Regions from separate parts of the Dickeya chrysanthemi NCPPB 402 genome, predicted to be linked through region 2. Evidence: predicted binding sites of a transcription regulator. Region 2 holds the regulator's gene; the other holds the start of a gene.

Region 1 (4,430 bases), 630 kb from region 2:
TTCAAACACGGCGATACTTTCGACAGGCTCAGGGCTGAGGCCGTAAATCTTTTCATGATCAAAAACCTGGTTACCCAGTACCGTACGGGACACCAGTTCAGCACGCAGTGCCGGATTACTGAAACGGTGATCGCGATAAAACGCCGTCAACGCGGCTTTCCCCACTATGGACGGACTTTCCGACGGCATGCGATAAGCCCGGAAGTTCTCATGAAAACAGGCGGAAAAAGCCGCCAAATCATGGGCGTTATAAGCAGCAAACTGTTTTTCTACCGGCGCAATAATCGACATCTCAATCCCCATTTAAATGCAATTTAAGTGAATAAAAATTCAAATAAAGAGATACTCCAATCGGGGATGAAAAGCAAATCAGGCGCTGTACTGCGTCGCAAGCACCGCGTGCCGAATTGTCTCTGGTGTGAGCGAAAATGGCAGCAAAGCGGCACTCGTCTCTGGAAATTTAAATGTTTCAGACAGTGTTTCTGCCAGTTCGACATAACGCGCCTCCGACGCCGGTAAACGTGCGGGAGCATCATAACGCTGTAAGTGTGCCAGCAAATCGGGATCAACCGAGCCGTCGCCACGCGCCAACAGCGACTGTACCCGTAATCCGTATCCTACTTTCTCGCCGTGTAGCCAGTCATGCAATTCAGGAAGGTGTGTCATGCGATTATGAATCGCGTGGGCGACGCCAGGCGAAGGTGAATCATCACGCATACTGTTAGCCAGTCCTGCCAAGGCAATATTGGCATCGATCACCTTTTGCAATGCCCGTGTGACCCGCTGTTCTGCATTGTCATGCAAAGCCTGTTCGCCCCATTGTACAAAAGTGTCTTTCGCGAGCGCCGCCGCCTGTATTTTGAGGTTCAGCGCCAGATTATCGCTGTTTTTCGCCAGATAGGGTTGAAACTCATACCATTTGGCAAGGGCATCGACGATCCCTGCTTTCAAATAGCGCACACCGCTACGGGCAATCACATCACTGTCCACCAGCACCATCTCAGGCATACGCTGTAATACCTGCGTTCCCTGATGCCCGCCCCGTTCATCATACAAGATACTGATAGGAGACCAGGCAGCACAGGTGGCAGCAATCGTCGGCAAAGTCGCGACCTGGCCGTTGTCCAATCCGTCAGCAACCGCTTTGGCGCAGTCCATCACTCGGCCACCGCCGACACCCAGCACAAAATGAACGCCCTGTTGGGCAATTTGATGCCGATGGTATGCGATAGCATCGCGCGTACATTCACCTTCCAACAGATGCACGGCAAACTGTACGTCAGCCTTCGTCAAACTCTCAGACAGCCTACTTTGCACCGCATCCCAAGCTCGCGGGCTGGTTAATACCGCGATACGACCCGAAAACGGTGCAATTAACTCACCGATGCGTGACAGCAAACCTGACTGATGGTGATAGACCCCAGGGGATTTTATGGCAAACATAGCAGTTCCTTGATGTCTCTATGCTGTACCAACCCATTCGCACAGCCTACAGAACACAATAGTAAAATCCTGTCTGCGCGTTGTAACCACTCAAATAATGATAAGATATAATATGATGGTATAAATTCTCCTTTATTTTGAATGATATAGTCCCTTCTACAAACAACGATCCATCACCGTTTTTAATGCTTATCCCACTGTTTTTACCTGTAATTACCCCAGAGCTGATGAATACGTTGCGACAGATACCGCTATCAAACCCGACCCTATCCAAACCAGGAATGTTCATACAGGAATCACATAATGAGAACCCGATTGACTCGCTACCTCAGTACTGCACTATTCCCTCTTCTTGCCGCCGTAATGCTGGTTGGCTGCGATAACAACAGGAGTGCGGAGACGCAGAATAAAGTGCTACGCGTGGGCACCACAGGTCAAAGTTTTCCGGGTTCTTATAAAGAGAACGGCACATTAGTAGGTTATGATGTGGAAGTGGCAGAAACCATCGCCCATAAACTGGGTTACCGGATAGTCTGGACCACTGCTGATTTCAGCGGACTGATGGGCCAACTGGAAGCAGGAAAATTGGATACTGTCGCCAATAATTTTGTGAAAACAACCGAGCGTCAGAAAAAATACGACTTCACCAACACGTATCTCAACTACGCATCGCAAGTCGTCACCAGTATTAACAACAAAGACATTCAATCTCTGGATGATCTTAAAGGTAAAACGGTATCTGGCGTGCTGGGTTCTACTCATGTCACCAATCTGCGCAACGCTTTCCCCAATAATGACGTTACCATTCGCACCTATGAAACCCGCGATGGTGCCATTAATGATGTTATCAATAACCGTGTTCAGGGCTATGTTAACTCGCGCCCCATCCTGCTGGCAGAAATTAACAAGCGTCACTTGCCGCTAAAACTGGTCGGTAGCCCCATCTCAAACGAACAAGTTTCCTTCCCGTTCGCCAAGACAACGGAAGGTAACAAATTACTGGCGGAGTTTAACCAACAAATACAGGAACTGCGTCAGAATGGTCAGCTAAAAGCGCTGGCAGAGAAATATTTCGGTAGCGATAAGGTGCTTGAAAACAGTAAAGCGGAATAAGTGACTTGTTTCGCCTCAACCACGACGTTTTTTACCGTGAGCTAAAAGCAAAAAACGGCAGTCCGTATGGACTGCCGTTTCTTAAGAATGGGATGGTCGGCGAGAGAGGATTCGAACCTCCGACCCACTGGTCCCAAACCAGTTGCGCTACCAAGCTGCGCTACTCGCCGATCATGATGTCATGCTAATCGTCTGTGTGGTGCGAAGAGAGGGACTTGAACCCTCACGTCCTAAGGACACTAACACCTGAAGCTAGCGCGTCTACCAATTCCGCCACCTTCGCGCGTCACAAACTTTAAAACTGGGGTGGCTAATGGGACTCGAACCCACGACAACTGGAATCACAATCCAGGGCTCTACCAACTGAGCTATAGCCACCATATACCACTGCTTTACTACGTATTCCGGTACTCGATTTACGGGGTAATAAGTACCTCCGCAGCTCCCGCGCCCAACTTAATGGCGCGCCCGACAGGATTCGAACCTGAGACCTCTGCCTCCGGAGGGCAGCGCTCTATCCAGCTGAGCTACGGGCGCGTAGCGCCGTTGCGGGTGGGGATAGTACGGATTTAATAGGGGGCTGTCCAGTGCTTTTTTCACAGAAATGATGCGTTTGCTTATGCTTTGCTCATTTACGGTCAAAAGCCGCTTCAATCCACCGTCACCACCCGCCGCCAGCCACGATTACTCTGCTTCGGTCTGCATTTGCATCTGTTTCTTACCTAACCCCAGCGCCACATAAATCAGGCTGACCGCCGCCAGGAAAATACCGCCGACCACCAGCGACATGCGCGTGTCTTCGTTGATATACATCCCGACCAGCACACAGAGGAGAAACGCCATCGTCAGGTAATTCACCCACGGGAACAGAATGGACTTGAACGGATGGCCGGCAATCGCCGACTGGTGTTGCTGGCGAAAACGCAACTGGCTGATCAGCACCACAAACCAAGGAATCATGCCCGGCAATACGCTGGCGCTGTAGACGTACACGAACACTTTTTCCGGGTTAGGAATAACGTAGTTCAATGCAGAACCCGCCACCAGGCACAGAATCGACACCATGACGCCGATGGCCGGCACACCGCCTGCCGTTACACGGCCCAATGCCGCCGGCAACTGGCGGTTGTTAGCCAGCGAATAGAGCATACGCCCACAGCTATACATACCGCTGTTGCAACCGGACAACGCCGCAGTCAGCACCACGAAGTTGATGATGCCGGCGGCGGCAGTAATGCCGATTTTGGCAAAGGTCAGCACAAACGGACTGCCGGACGTGCCGATTTCATTCCACGGGAAAATGGTCACAATCACGAAAATGGCGCCGACATAGAAAATCAGAATACGCCACAGGATATTGTTGATCGCCCGTTTCAGCGTCACCTGCGGATTGCGCGCTTCACCGGCGGTAATACCGACCAGCTCTACCCCCTGATAAGACGCCACTACCAGACAGAGCGCAAACAACAACCCTTTCCAGCCGCCCGCCAGAAAGCCGCCATGTTCGGTCAGGTTGGTGAACCCGGTCGCCTGGCCGTGATTGCCGATGCCAAAGAAAATAATGCCCACACCCACCACGATCATCACCACAATGGTGGTGATCTTGATCATCGAGAACCAGAACTCAATTTCACCGTACAACCGAACGGCAGCCAGATTAGCGGCAGCCACCAGCGCCACCGCGCCAATCGCCGGTATCCACTGCGGTAGCGTCGGGAACCAGTACTGTACATACACGCCGATAGCGGTAATTTCCGAAATCCCCACCGCCATCCACATGAACCAGTACCCCCAGGCCGTGAGATAGCCGAAGAACGGGCTCAGGTAATTGTGGGCGTAAACCGCGAACGAACCGGTTACCGGCTCCAGAAACA
Region 2 (4,430 bases):
TTTCGGGTCCCAGTGCGGGTTCGGCAGGAAGCGCACGTCAAATACATAGTCGGCATCAATCGGGATGCCGTGTTTATAGCCGAATGATTCGAACACCATAGTCAGTTCACGTTCGCGTTTACCCAGTAAACGGGTACGCAGCATTTCCGCCAGCTCGTGCACCGACATTTCCGAGGTATCGATGATCAGATCGGCACGGGAACGCAGCGGTTCGAGCAGATCGTTTTCTTCATCAATAGCGCTTTCCAGCGACAGGTTCTTGCTGGAGAGCGGATGCAGGCGCCGGGTATCGCTGTAGCGCCGGATCAACGTATTACGATCGGTGTCTAGAAACAGCAATTGGGGCGAAAAGCTTTGAGGCAGGCGGGTCAGGGCATGTTCCAGCACTTCCGGCGTTTCCGGCAGGTTACGCACGTCAATGCTGACCGCCGCGGAGATGTTCCGTTCCGCCAGCGTGTGCGCCAGTTCGGGCAGCAATACCACCGGCAGGTTATCTACACAATAGAAACCCATGTCTTCCAGCGCGCGCAGTGCTACGGATTTTCCCGAACCTGAACGACCACTGACAATCATCAGCACCATCTGACGACTCCCCCCTGGCAGCAGGATGGTGAATGTCCACCGCCACAGTTAGCTAACTTCATTTTCCCGGCTAAGCCGGCATTCTGTCAGGCTTGCGCCTGACGTCGCACGTATTGTCATGACATAGTGTTGTTATATGCGCTGTTCCCGCTCATACGCCGGATAGCGCTTAAAACGGGCGCCACCAGCCATCAGGGTTGGTCGGGCAGATCCGCTTCCGTCATGATCTGATACAGTTCATCATCATCTTGCGCTGCGCGCAGGCGCTTACATACGGTTTTATCCGCCAGCCGTTTGGCGACGAGCGATAAGGTATGTAAATGGGTTTTACATTGTTCAGCAGGAACCAGCAAGGCAAAAAGCAGGTCGACCGGTTGGTTGTCGATGGCGTCAAACGCTATCGGCTGTTCCAACTGGATAAAGACGCCGACTGCGCCGAGCGTATTTTCGTCCTCCAGCTTGCCATGCGGAATGGCGATGCCGTTGCCGATACCGGTACTGCCCATGCGCTCACGGGTCAGAATGGCTTCAAACACCATCTGCGGCGGCAAGTTGAGCTGTCTGGCGGCCAGTTCACTGATGATTTCCAGTGCACGCTTTTTGCTCTGACAGTGGACAGCGCTACGCGTGCACTCCTTACGGAGGACGGCGCTAAGTTGCATAACGGGCTCGTTGTTCATGATACGTTCACTTAACGACACTGTTGCCTTCGGTTACCAGCCTGCCATGCGGCAGGCTGGTCGCTGTCCCTGCACCTGAAACGGCGAAATCAGTGCTGTTTCAGTTTATCCTTATGTTTGTTTAACTGTCTCGCCAGCTTATCGATCAGCAGATCGATGGCGGCGTACATATCACCCGCTTCCGATGTGGCATGCAGCTCACCTCCGTTGACGTGGATCGTGGCATCTGCAATGTGCAGGATCTTTTCCACTTTCAATACCACGTACACCTGATTGATACGATCAAAGTATTGCTCAAGTTTGGCGAATTTTGAGGTTACGAATTCGCGCAGAGCATCCGTAATTTCGACATGGTGTCCGGTAATGTTAAGCTGCATATCGTCTTCCTTCTCATGTAGGGGTCAAACCAGCTGTTTGCGTTGGTTTGACGGCGGGATAGATAAAGACTCTCGATACTTGGCGACAGTTCGGCGAGCCACAATGATTCCCTGTTCGGAAAGCAGTGAGGTCAGTTTGCTGTCGCTTAGCGGTTTAGCGGGATTTTCCGCTGCAATGAGTTTTCTCACCAGCGCACGGATGGCGGTGGATGATGCCTCGCCGCCGCTGTCGGTGTTGACGTGACTGGAAAAGAAATACTTCAGCTCAAAAATACCGCGCGGACTGTGCAGAAATTTCTGGGTCGTTACGCGGGAAATGGTGGACTCGTGCATCTCCACGGCCTGAGCGATATCCGCCAGCACCATGGGTTTCATAAATTCTTCACCGTGTTCGAAGAACGCCTGTTGTTGCTCCACAATGCAACGGGTGACTTTCAACAGGGTATCGTTACGGCTTTCCAGACTCTTGATGAGCCAGCGGGCTTCCTGCAGGTGGCTGCGGATGAATTGCCCGTCGCTGTCGTTGCGCGCACTGTTGCCGAGGGCGGCGTACTGCTGGTTGATCTGCAACCGGGGTACGCTGTCGGTATTGAGCTCCACCGTCCACTGTCCCTGTATCTTGCGCACCAGTACGTCCGGAATCACATACTCGGATTCGCCGGTATTGATCGACTGACCTGGGCGCGGATCGAGCGATTGAATCAGCGCCAGCGCTTCTTTCAATACCTCTTCTTTGAGGCGGCTGGTACGAATGAGGGTGCGGAAGTCATGGTTGGCGAGCAGATCAAGGTATTCGCTAACGATAAGTTTGGCTTCAGCCAGACGGGGAATGCCGCTGTCGAACTGGGACAGCTGTACCAGCAGGCATTCGCGTAAATCGCGGGCGGCCACGCCGACAGGGTCAAAACGCTGTACGCGTTTGAGCACCGCTTCCACCTCTTCCAGCGTCACCTCGTCATTACCGATACTGTCGCGGATATCGTCCAGCGACACCGTCAGGTAACCGGTGCTGTCCACCGCATCCACGATGGACGTGGCGATGGCGGCGTCGGTATCGGAAAACGGCGTCAACTCCACCTGCCACATCAGGTAATCCTGCAGCGTCTGTGTGGTTTCACCCTGATAGACCGGCAGCTCTTCGTCACGGTAGTCGGTGCTGGTGCCGGACGGCGTACCGGCGGTGTAGATTTCATCCCAGGCGGCGTCGAGCGGCAACTCGTCGGGCATCTCTTTTTGCTCCAGCGCCTCGCGGGTGTCCAGCGTTTCGCTGTCGCTGCTTTCCTGGGTTTCCACTTCGTCATGAATATCGGCCTGCTCCAGCAACGGGTTGCTTTCCAGCGCCTGTTGGATTTCCTGCTGGAGTTCAAGCGTGGACAACTGCAGCAGGCGGATGGCCTGCTGTAACTGCGGTGTCATAGCCAGTTGCTGGCTGAGCCTGAGTTGCAAACCTTGCTTCATAACGTGGGTTAACTTCCTTTTGAATTATCAACCTAATACATGACGTTATCAGAGTCGGAAGCCTTCGCCCAGATAGACTCGTTTTACCTGCTCATTCGCCAGTATATCCATCGGAGAGCCGTGGGCAATAAGCTGGCCCTGACTAACGATATAAGCACGCTCACAGACATCGAGCGTTTCGCGGACATTATGGTCGGTAATCAGTACCCCCAGCCCGCTATCGCGCAGATGTTCAATGATTTTTTTGATGTCGATAACCGAGATAGGGTCTACCCCGGCAAAGGGTTCGTCCAGCAGGATGAATTTGGGGTTGGCAGCCAGCGCCCGGGCGATCTCCACCCGACGACGTTCACCGCCGGACAGCGATTGTCCCAGACTATCGCGCAGGTGAACAATGTGAAACTCTTCCATTAGTTCGTTGGCGCGATCCTGCTGCTGTTCCCGGGTCAGATCTTTTCTGACTTCCAGCACCGCCATCAGGTTGTCGTACACGCTGAGTCGCCGGAAAATCGACGCTTCCTGCGGCAGGTAGCCGATACCGCGGCGGGCGCGATCGTGCAACGGCAGCAAGCTGATGTCCTCACCGTCGATGACGATGCGGCCCTCGTCGCGCGGGACGATACCGACAACCATGTAGAAGGTGGTTGTCTTCCCGGCGCCGTTGGGCCCGAGCAGCCCAACGATTTCGCCCGAATTGACATTCAGGCTGACGTTTTCCACCACTTTGCGGCCTTTATACGCCTTGGCCAGATTTTCGGCGATTAGTGTTGCCATGGATTAGCACATTACTCACTGTTGTTTGGCGGGTTTGCCGGTGTTGCCGGCCGGCTTGGCACCATTCTGCGTGCCTTTGTCCTGCAACTGTGTCGGAACCAGCACGGTCGTGACGCGTTTACCCTTATCACTGAAGGCTTCCATCTGCTGCTGTTGCACCAGATAAGTAATGCGGTCGCCCTTAACGTTGCTGTCCAGTTGCTCCAGGTAAGCATCGCCGGTCAGGATGACCAGTTGCTTATCCATCTCGTAACGCATTTTCTGGGCATGGCCTTTCACCGGCTTACCATTGTCCTGCATTTGGTAGAAGGTGGCCGGGTTACCATAGCCTTCGATCACTTCGTGACCTTGCTGGCCGTTAGGGCGGGTGACGACCACCTTGTCGGCTTGTGCTTTTATTGAACCCTGCGTGACGAGGACGTTGCCGGTGAACGTCACCACATTGCCCTGCATGTCCAGCGCCTGCTGGTCGGAGGTAATGTGGATAGGCTGCTCGGTGTCTCCGGTCAACGCCAGTGCCGGAATGCTGACGGCAAAAAGCGAGCTGGCGATCAGAATG

Evidence for each region. The regulator sigma-54, encoded in region 2, starts transcription at its own class of promoters, with help from an activator protein. The targets are predictions, from matches to a motif close to GTTGGCACANNTTTCGCTNT.
Region 1: the regulator sigma-54 is predicted to act here: its motif matches at 1,679-1,698, upstream of DCH402_RS01090 (amino acid ABC transporter substrate-binding protein).

The regions. Positions count from the first base shown of each region.
Region 1 covers NZ_CM001974.1:215,758-220,187, reverse strand. The annotation lists gene DCH402_RS01100 (nuclear transport factor 2 family protein) at 1-291, opposite strand, end outside; gene DCH402_RS01095 (iron-containing alcohol dehydrogenase family protein) at 370-1,443, opposite strand; gene DCH402_RS01090 (amino acid ABC transporter substrate-binding protein) at 1,747-2,556, shown strand; tRNA gene DCH402_RS01085 (tRNA-Pro) at 2,650-2,726, opposite strand; tRNA gene DCH402_RS01080 (tRNA-Leu) at 2,754-2,839, opposite strand; tRNA gene DCH402_RS01075 (tRNA-His) at 2,859-2,934, opposite strand; tRNA gene DCH402_RS01070 (tRNA-Arg) at 3,017-3,093, opposite strand; gene thrP (bifunctional threonine/serine APC transporter ThrP) at 3,241-4,430, opposite strand, start outside.
Region 2 covers NZ_CM001974.1:4,254,663-4,259,092, reverse strand. The annotation lists gene rapZ (RNase adapter RapZ) at 1-582, opposite strand, end outside; gene ptsN (PTS IIA-like nitrogen regulatory protein PtsN) at 774-1,262, opposite strand; gene hpf (ribosome hibernation promoting factor) at 1,352-1,639, opposite strand; gene rpoN (RNA polymerase factor sigma-54) at 1,664-3,097, opposite strand; gene lptB (LPS export ABC transporter ATP-binding protein) at 3,146-3,871, opposite strand; gene lptA (lipopolysaccharide ABC transporter substrate-binding protein LptA) at 3,887-4,430, opposite strand, start outside.